DNA from 2 places in the Burkholderia sp. Bp9031 genome. Region 1 is predicted to be linked to the other one. Evidence: riboswitches for the same ligand, from Rfam matches in the RefSeq annotation. Region 1 holds a riboswitch; the other holds the start of a gene.
What was found. A riboswitch is a leader RNA that binds a small molecule or an ion and turns the genes downstream of it on or off. The one in region 1 is predicted to bind thiamine pyrophosphate.
Positions count from the first base shown of each region.

Region 1 (4,965 bases):
GCGTAATAGCCGGACGGATAGTAGCCGTAAGGGTAATAACAGCCGGCGAGTGTCGCGCACGCGAGCGTCGCGGCGACGAGGGTCCTGTTCATGATGTCTCTCCGGCGGCGCCGGCAATCGGCAGATGCTTAAGCTTAGGCCGCATGGAGGCAACACGGTGCGCAAAACGGTAACGGATCATTTCGGGGCATCGCCCCGGAGCGCCCGGGCGACCGCTACCGCCAGATGCGAAAACGGCGCTTCCGCACCGCGGAAACGCCGTCTGGCCGAAACCGAAACGCGCCGCGCAGCGTGCGGCACGCGGGCGCCGGGCCGGCTTACTTGCCGACCTGGTTGCCGATGATGCCGCCCGCTGCCGCGCCGCCCAGCGTCGACAGCGCGTTACCGCCGATCGCCGCGCCGGCGACGCCGCCGACACCCGCCCCGATGGCCGTATCGCGCTGGCGCCGCGTCATCGAATCGCATGCCGACAGGCTTGCCACCGTTGCGACGAGCAGAGCGCATACCCCAAAACGCCGAATCGAGTAACTCATGATCATTGTCCTTGTGGTAGTGAATGGAGGACGCGCGACCGGCTGACGGCCACACACAACCCCAATCTACCCGCCGCCCCGAGGGGCTGCTGTAAGGACTTGTTAAGGCTCGGACGGTTTCGTAATCAATTGTTTCCCCTGCGCCAGCAGGCATGCGGGATGCGGCCGCGCGCGCAAAAAAGCCCGCTCGAAAGCGGGCTTCCTGCAGCGCGTCACGATGCGATCCGTTTGGCGGACCGCAGCGTTCGCTTACTGACGATGATAGATCTCGGCACCGGTCTTCACGAACTCGACCGCCTTGACTTCCATCCCCTTCTTCAGCGCCTCGGTTTCCGACACGCCCTGCTGCGCCGCGAATTCGCGCACGTCCTGCGTGATCTTCATCGAGCAGAAGTGCGGGCCGCACATCGAGCAGAAGTGCGCGACCTTTGCCGAATCCTTCGGCAGCGTCTCGTCGTGGAATTCGCGCGCCTTGTCCGGATCGAGGCCGATGTTGAACTGGTCTTCCCAGCGGAACTCGAAGCGCGCCTTCGACAACGCGTTGTCGCGCACCTGCGCGCCCGGGTGACCCTTGGCGAGGTCGGCCGCGTGCGCCGCGAGCTTGTACGTGATGATCCCTTCCTTCACGTCGTCCTTGTTCGGCAGCCCGAGGTGCTCCTTCGGCGTCACGTAGCACAGCATCGCGGTGCCGAACCAGCCGATCATCGCGGCGCCGATGCCCGACGTGATGTGATCGTAGCCCGGCGCGATGTCGGTGGTCAGCGGCCCGAGCGTGTAGAACGGCGCTTCCTTGCACCAGTCGAGCTGGAGATCCATGTTCTCCTTGATCAGCTGCATCGGCACGTGGCCGGGGCCTTCGATCATCACCTGCACGTCGTGCTTCCACGCGATCTGCGTGAGTTCGCCGAGCGTCTTCAGTTCGCCGAGCTGCGCTTCGTCGTTCGCGTCGTAGATCGAGCCGGGGCGCAGGCCGTCGCCGAGCGAGAAGCTCACGTCGTACGCCTTCATGATCTCGCAGATCTCTTCGAAGTGTTCGTACAGGAAGCTTTCCTTGTGATGCGCGAGGCACCACTTCGCCATGATCGAGCCGCCGCGCGACACGATGCCGGTCATCCGGTTCGCGGTGAGCGGCACGTACTGCAGGCGCACGCCCGCGTGGATCGTGAAGTAGTCGACGCCTTGCTCGGCCTGCTCGATCAGCGTGTCGCGGAAGATTTCCCAGGTCAGGTCCTCGGCCTTGCCGTTGACCTTTTCGAGCGCCTGGTAGATCGGCACCGTGCCGATCGGCACCGGGCTGTTGCGGATGATCCACTCGCGCGTTTCATGGATGTGCTTGCCGGTCGACAGGTCCATCACCGTATCGCCGCCCCAGCGGATCGCCCACGTCATCTTGTCGACTTCCTCGCCGATCGACGACGTGACGGCCGAGTTGCCGATGTTCGCGTTGATCTTCACGAGGAAGTTGCGGCCGATGATCATCGGCTCGGATTCCGGGTGGTTGATGTTCGCGGGGATGATCGCGCGGCCGCACGCTACTTCCGAGCGCACGAATTCCGGCGTGATCTCGGCCGGCGCGTTCGCGCCGAAAGCCGCTGCGCCGAACGCCTGGCCCGGGTGCTGGCGGCCCATCATCGCGGCGAGCTTCGCGCCGTTCGGGCCGCTCGCCTTCAGGCTCTCGAGGTACTCGGCGCGGCGCTGGTTCTCGCGGATCGCGATGTATTCCATTTCCGGCGTGATGATACCCTGGCGCGCATAGTGCATCTGCGTGACGTTCTTGCCGGCCTGTGCGCGGCGCGGGTTGCGGTGCAGGCCCGGGAACCGCAGGTCGGCGGTGGCCGGGTCGGCCGCGCGCTCGAGGCCGTACTGGCTCGACAGGCCGCCGAGCACTTCGGTGTCGCCGCGCGCTTCGATCCAGCCCTGACGCAGCGCGGCCAGGCCCGCGCGGATGTCGATCTTCGCGTCCGGATCGGTGTAGGGGCCCGACGTGTCGTACACGTAGATCGGCGGATTCTTCTCGCCGCCGAAGCCGGTCGGCGTGTCGGCCTGCGTGATTTCACGCATCGGTACGCGGATGTCGGGCTGCGAGCCGGTTACATAAACCTTGCGGGAATTCGGCAGCGGGGCGACGGCCGCGGCATCGACATGAGCGTCGGCGGACAGAAACTTCGGATTGGCGTTCATGCAATCTCCTGTGTGAGCGCCGGACACGCGCTTCGGCGCTTGCCCGGAGCCCTTGACGAATGTGGGGCTCGAGCTAAGCAGGAGACGAGGTTTGGTGAGGCGGCGGATTTCGTCAGAAGGATGGCGGTGAAATCCGTACGCTTCCCTGCGCTGGCATTATCCAGATCAGGTTCAAAGGGTATTTCTCACCCGCAATGCCGGTTGTTTGACCGAACGCATTGCAGGACCCCCGCGTTAGCAAGGGCACACGATACACCGGCTTCGCGGCGGTTTCAACCGGGGGCAGATCCGATGCGGCGGTGCAGCCGCAGCATCGCGGGCGGTGCGCGCGGCTGTCGCCCGGCCGCCAGCGCGCCCGCCGGGGCGAAGCGGTGCAGCATCGCGGCCGTTCGGTTCTGGCCGAAAGCGTCGGCTAAAAAAATTTTCAATACGGCTGTCATTTCCGGCGCACACGTCCGTCTATTCGGCTCCTTAAACCCATGTATCGGAGAAATGTCATGAAAAACGGAATCCTGGTCGCCTGTGTCGCCGCTATCGCGATGGTTGCCACGAGCGCTTATGCGCAGAACGACGCGATGTCGAAGGACGGCACGTCGATGTCGAAGGACGCGATGGGCCACGACGCGATGGCGAAGGACGGCGCGATGAAGAAGGGCGCCATGAAGAAGCATGCGATGAAGAAGGACGCGATGTCGCACGACGCGATGGGCAAGGCGATGTCGGGCGACAAAATGGCGCCGTCGAACTGACGCAGGCGGGCCGGTCGGGTGGTGCGTGCATCGCATCGCCCGACGTCTCGCATCGAGTGCGTTTGCATCATCCCCGCATCCTCTGAGGCTCCACCATGCAAACCGTTCCCGCCACCGGTCGCGACGCGGCGTCACCGCCCGCGCGCCCGATCCATCCGCCGTGGGTGCGCGTGAGTCACTGGCTCAACGCGCTCGCGGCCATCGTGATGGCGCTGTCCGGCTGGCGCATCTACGATGCGTCGCCGATCTATCCGCCGTTCGCGTTTCCTCACGGCATCACGCTCGGCGGCTGGCTGGGCGGTGCGCTGCAATGGCATTTCGCGGCGATGTGGCTGCTCGCCGCCAACGGGCTGTTCTACCTGGCGATGTCGATCGCGACCGGGCGCTTCGCGCGCATGCTGCTGCCGGTCACGCCGGCGTCCGTCTGGCGCGACCTGCGTGCCGCACTGCGCGGGCGGCTGTCGCATGACGACCTCGGCGTCTACAACGCGGTGCAGCGCGCTGCGTACCTGGTCGCGATCGCCGATCTCGTCGTGCTGGTGCTGTCGGGGCTCACGATCTGGAAGTCCGTGCAGTTTCCGCTGCTGCGCGACCTGTTCGGCGGCTACGACATGGCGCGCGCCGTGCATTTCTGGGCGATGTCGCTGCTGGTCGCATTCTTCGTCGTGCACGTCGCGATGGCGCTGCGCGTGCCGCGCTCGCTGCTCGCGATGCTGCGCGGGCGCTGACTCGCAGCGTGCGGACAAAAGGAAATCATCATGTCGGAATCCGAAAGCACACGCGACCGTTCGCGCTGGACGCTCGATCGCACGTCGCTTGAACTCGACGTGCGCCGCACGCTCGAGATGCCGTCGCGGCGGCTCTTCAATCGCCGCATCCTGACGCTCGGCGGCCTGACGATGCTGACCGGCTGCACGCTGCAGGACGACGCGTCGGTCAACACGTTTCTCGAGCGGGTATCGCGGCTGAACGATCGCGTGCAGGCCTGGCTCTTCAGCGGCGAGCGGCTCGCGCCGACCTATACCGAAGCCGACATCACGCGGCCGTTCCCGTTCAACGCGTACTACGGCATCGACGAGGTGCCGCACGTCGACGCGGCGACGTACCGGCTCGTGCTGTCGGGCCGCGTGACGGGCAAGCGCGTGTGGACGCTCGACGAGCTGTATGCGCTGCCGCATGAGGAGCAGATCACGCGGCACATCTGCGTGGAAGGGTGGAGCGCGATCGGCCGCTGGGGCGGCACGCCGTTCGGCGCATTCCTGGCGCGCGCCGGCGCCGATACGCACGCGAAATACGTCGGCTTCAAATGCGCGGACGATTACTACGAAAGCATCGACATGCCGACCGCGCTGCATCCGCAGACGCTGCTTGCATTCGACTACGACGGCCGTCGCCTGCCGCCGGAATTCGGCTTTCCGATGAAGCTGCGGATGCCGACCAAGCTCGGTTACAAGAATCCGAAGCACATCATGGAAATCTTCGTGACCGATACCTACCCGGGC
Region 1 covers NZ_QTPW01000007.1:249,284-254,248, reverse strand. Annotated here, with positions in the region: gene DIE15_RS12580 (hypothetical protein) at 1-92, opposite strand, end outside; gene DIE15_RS12575 (glycine zipper 2TM domain-containing protein) at 318-533, opposite strand; gene thiC (phosphomethylpyrimidine synthase ThiC) at 783-2,714, opposite strand; TPP riboswitch at 2,839-2,955, opposite strand; gene DIE15_RS36975 (hypothetical protein) at 2,987-3,154, opposite strand; gene DIE15_RS12565 (pentapeptide MXKDX repeat protein) at 3,212-3,463, shown strand; gene DIE15_RS12560 (cytochrome b/b6 domain-containing protein) at 3,559-4,191, shown strand; gene DIE15_RS12555 (molybdopterin-dependent oxidoreductase) at 4,222-4,965, shown strand, end outside.

Region 2 (4,965 bases), on a different contig from region 1:
CCGCTCGCGCAGCACGCGCAGCCCGTACGGGTTCACGACGCCCTTGCCGGTGCCGATCGGCGCGCCCCACGGCATCAGCGCCTCGCAGCCGACGTCGAGCAGGCGCCGGCCGATCACGAGATCCTCGGTGCAGTACGGCAGCACCTTGAAGCCGTCCTTGACCAGTTGCGCGGCTGCCTCGATCAGCCCGACCGGGTCGGGCTGCAGCGTGTAGTCGTCGCCGATCAGCTCGAGCTTGATCCAGTCGGTGTCGAAGACCTCGCGCGCCATGTGCGCGGTCGTCACCGCCTCGGCGACGGTCTGGCAGCCGGCCGTGTTCGGCAGCAGCGGCACCGCGTGACGCTTGAGCAGGTCGAAGAAGCCGGCCTCGGCGGTGCCGCCCGTCATCTGGCGGCGCAGCGCGACCGTCACCATCCCGGGGCGCGACGCGGCGATCGAGTCGGACAGCGATTGCAGCGACGGATAGCGCGACGTGCCGAGCAGCACGCGGCTTGCGAAGGTTTCACCGTACAGCGTCAGCGCGTCGGCGGATGTGAGGGACGTCATGTCGTTTTCCTGGAAGAGCGGGGGACGAACCGGCGGCGCTCAGCCGCCCGCGACGGGGTGCACCACGTCGAGCTTGTCGCCCGTCGCGAGCGCGCGCGCCGCATGCTGCGTGCGCGCGACGAAATTGCCGTTCAGCGCGACCGCGTACGGCGGACGTGCGCCGTATGCGGCGAGCGCGTCGGCCACCGTCGCGCCATCGGGCAGCGTCAGGGTCTGTTGGTTGATCTGGATATCCATGAGGCTGGGTCGAATTCGGTGGGCGGCGCGCGTCAGGCTGGCTGGCGCGCGTCGTCGCGGTGATGAAGGAGCGTCGGCCAGCGCGCGGCATCGCGCCATGCGACGAACGCATCGGCATCGGCGAACGTGCCGCCGAGCGCGGCTTGCGCGAACGCGGCCGCCGCATGCGCGACCTCCGGCGCGATCATGAAGCCGTGCCGATACAGGCCGTTGACGGCGAGCGTCGTCGCGCCGTCCCAGATCACCGCAGGGCGGTGGTCGGGCAGCGTCGGGCGGCACTGCGCATTGAGTTCGAGGATGCGCGCCTCGCCAAACGCCGGATGCACGGAGAACGCCGCGCTCAGCAGTTCGAGCGCGGAGCGCACGCTGACGGGCGACATGTCCTCGCCCTCCACCTCGGTCGCGCCGATCACGTACAGGTCATCCTGTTTCGGCGCGATGTACAGCGGATAGCGCGGATGCAGCAGCCGCACGGGCCGCGTGAGCCCGATGCCGGGCGCGCGCACGCGCGCGACTTCGCCGCGGATGCCGCGCAGCGCGGGCAGCGCGGGTTTCGCGCCGAGCCCGCGGCAATCGATCGTGAAATGCGCGTCAGGCCGGTTCGCATCGTCGATCGTCGCGTGCCAGTGCAGTTCGACCCCGCGCTGCGCGAGGCCCGCCGCGAGTGCGCGCAGCGCCTGACGGTTGTCGAGCTGACCTTCGCGCGGCAGCATCAGGCCGCGCGCGAAGCGCCCCGCAAGCGCGGGCTCGGCCGCATCGACCTGCGCGCCGGCCAGCGCGACGAAGCCGCCGTCGAACAGCTCGGCCGGCGCATTCGCGCGCACGCGCCGCTCGAACAGCGGCGCCTCCGCGCGATCCGCGTGATGCCAGACGACGAGCGTGCCGCGATGCTGGAAGAACACCGGTTCGGGCAGTTCCGCGAGCCATTGCGGCCAGCGCGCGAGCGATGCGGCACCGAGCTCGGTGATCAGCAGCTCGGCACTCGCCGCCTCGGCGAGCGGCGCGAGCATCGCGGCCGCGACCCACGCGGCCGACTGCTCGCCGTCCGGGCCGCCGCGCTCGTACAGCGCGACGCGATGCCCGTCGCCCGCGAGCCGCCAGGCGATCAGGCGGCCGACGAGGCCGCCGCCGAGTACCGCGAAATCCGGCCGGGAAGCGTGGACGTTCATCGCGCGCCCTCCCCGCAAACCGAGCCGGCCCGTGCGACGGACGTCGACGCGCGCGCGCCGTCCCGTGCCAGCGCACACGACAGCGGTTCGGGAACAGCGCAAAAAACTGAAGATTGAGCGGTCATCATTCCTTCCGTAACGCGCAAAGCGCGTACCCAAAAGGACGAAACCGGCAGCAAAGGCCGGCCGGGCGGGACTCGGGCGCTGACCATGTGGGATGGCAGCCAGCGCGGCCCGGCGGGATCAGAAACTTCCCTCGCCGGTATTACCCGGATCGGGTGCGAAGGGTCTTTCTCAGCCTCGCCGCGTTGCCCGGAATAACCCGTCGGCCGCGCTCGAAGCACCCCTGTTTCGTCGTCGGCCATTAGACCATAAAAGCGGAAAGCGCCGCAAACTGTCCCCTTGCGGCAAATTCGCCGTCGCGACGCGCCGCTCTGGCACAATGCCCGCAGGCCGGCCGCGCGAGCGGCCGGTTGCCGCGTCACCGCCGGCCTTAAGTGCCGTTTAAGACGCGCGGGCCACCATCCGGACGCCCGCCGTCAGTCGGCACCTCGTCCCGGCATGCCGTATCGCGGCGCGCGCCCGGCTTCGCCCGGCCCGCGCGCCGGCTACTCATCAGGAAGCACATGACCCAATCGATCGATCCCGTCCGCTCCGCCTCCGACGCGCCGCAGGACGAGCGCCCGGTATCCGCGTGGAGTCTCATCAAGCCCTACTGGGTGTCGTCCGAATGGAAAGTCGCATGGGGGCTGCTGATCACGATCATCGCGATCAACCTCTGCGTAGTCTGGATCAACGTCAAGCTGAACAAGTGGAACGCGCAGTTCTACAACGCGCTGCAGTCGAAGGACGTCCACGACTTCCCGAACCTGCTGATGCAGTTCTCCGCGCTCGCGTTCGGCTTCATCATCCTCGCGGTGTACGGCCGCTACCTGCGGCAGATGCTCGGGTTCCGCTGGCGCCAGTGGCTCACCGACCGCTTTCTCGGCCAGTGGCTCGGCGATCGCGCGTTCTACCGGATCGAACGCGACCGCCTCGCCGACAACCCCGACCAGCGGATCACCGACGACCTCCAGTCGTTCGCGACGACGACGCTCGCGCTGTCGCTCGACCTGCTGTCGACGGTCGTCACGCTCGTATCGTTCATCACGATCCTGTGGTCGCTCGCCGGCGCGCTGACGGTGTCGCTCGGCGCGACGCCGATCGCGATCCCCGGCTACATGGTGTGGGCAGCCGCGCTGTACGCGGTGGTCGGCTCGCTGATCATCCAGAAGGTCGGCCACCCGCTCGTGTCGATCAACTACCAGCAGCAGCGCGTCGAGGCCGATTTCCGCTTCGGGCTGATTCGCGTGCGCGAGAACGCCGAGCAGATCGCGTTCTACGAGGGCGAGAAAACCGAAACCGGCAACGCGCAGAACCTGTTCATGCGCATCCGCGACAACTGGTGGCGCGTGATGAAGTACACGAAGCGCCTCACGTTCGTGCTGAGTTTCTACGGGCAGATCGCGATCATCTTCCCGCTCGTCGTCGCGGCGCCGCGTTATTTCGCGGGCGCCTTCTCGTTCGGCGTGCTGATGCAGATCTCGTCCGCGTTCGGCACCGTCAGCGATTCGTTCTCGTGGTTCATCAACAGTTACTCGACCCTCGTCGAATGGCGCGCCACCGTCAACCGTCTGCGTGAATTCAAGCGCGTGATGGGCACCTCGCACCTGAAGGAAAGCCTGTCGCCCGCGACCGAGCACGGCGGCATCAACCTGCACTACGTCGACGCCGCGAAGCTGTCGACGTCGTCGCTGAAGCTCGCACTGCCGAACGGCAACGCGCTCGCGAACATCGGCAACGTGACGATCGAGCCCGGCTCGCGCTGGCTCGTGATCGGCAAATCGGGTTCCGGCAAGAGCACGTTCATGCGCGCGATCGCGGGCCTGTGGCCGTTCGGCGACGGCGCGATCGACGCGCCGGTCGGCGCGCGGATGATGTTCGTGCCGCAGACGAGCTACCTGCCGATCGGCTCGCTGAAGGCTGCGCTCACCTATCCGGCCGCGCCCGACGCATTCACCGACGACGCGTGCCGCGACGCGCTGCGCGCGTGCCGCCTCGAAGACTACGTCGAGCGCCTCGACGAGACCGGCCACTGGACGCGCGTGCTGTCGCCGGGCGAACAGCAGCGTCTCGCCGGTGCACGCGTGCTGCTGCACAAGCCGGACTTCCTGTTCCTCGACGAAGCGACCAGCGCGCTCGACGCCGACAACGAAGCGCGGCTCTATCACCTGTTCGCCGAGCGGCTGCCGAAGGCCGCGATCGTCAGCATTGCGCACCGCGAGTCGCTGGCCGCGTTCCATGTCGGCACGATCAACGTCGAGCGTGTGAACGACAACGACAAGGTCGCGGCGTGAGCGCACGCGCCGCGCACCTCGCACGGATCGCGCTGATCACCGGCGCAGGGTCGGGGATCGGCGCGGCGCTCGCGCGGCGGCTGGCGGCACCCGGCACCGCGCTGGCGCTGCATGCGCGCGGCGCCGACGACGCAGCCCGCAAGCGGCTCGACGACGTTGCCGCCTCCTGCACGGCGGCAGGCGCGGAATGCGTGACGCTCACCGGCGATCTCGCCGAAGCCAGCGTCGCCGCGGCACTGGTCGACGCGACCGTCGCGCGCTTCGGCGGGCTCGATCACCTCGTCGCGAACGCCGGCTTCGCGGCACGACAGACTTTTTCCGATCTTTCGCCCGACACGCTCGCGTCCGCGTTCGCGGCGATGCCCGGCGCGTTCTCCGCGCTTGCGGGCCGCGCGCGGCCGCTGCTCGAGGCGTCGGCGGCACCGCGCATCGTCGCGGTCAGTTCGTTCGTCGCACACCGCTACCGCGCCGATGCGCCGTTCGCGGCGACCGCCGCCGCGAAAGCCGCGCTCGAATCGCTGGTGCGCACCGCGGCAGCCGAGTTCGCCGCGCACGGCATCACCGTCAATGCGGTCGCCCCCGGCTTCACGCGCAAGGATCACGGCCCGAGCGCCGGC
Region 2 covers NZ_QTPW01000027.1:27,144-32,108, forward strand. Annotated here, with positions in the region: gene DIE15_RS27545 (thiazole synthase) at 1-546, opposite strand, end outside; gene thiS (sulfur carrier protein ThiS) at 586-783, opposite strand; gene DIE15_RS27555 (FAD-dependent oxidoreductase) at 816-1,952, opposite strand; TPP riboswitch at 2,187-2,310, opposite strand; gene DIE15_RS27560 (ABC transporter ATP-binding protein/permease) at 2,579-4,348, shown strand; gene DIE15_RS27565 (SDR family NAD(P)-dependent oxidoreductase) at 4,345-4,965, shown strand, end outside.
Region 2: another riboswitch for thiamine pyrophosphate. It lies ahead of DIE15_RS27555 (FAD-dependent oxidoreductase); the one in region 1 lies ahead of thiC (phosphomethylpyrimidine synthase ThiC).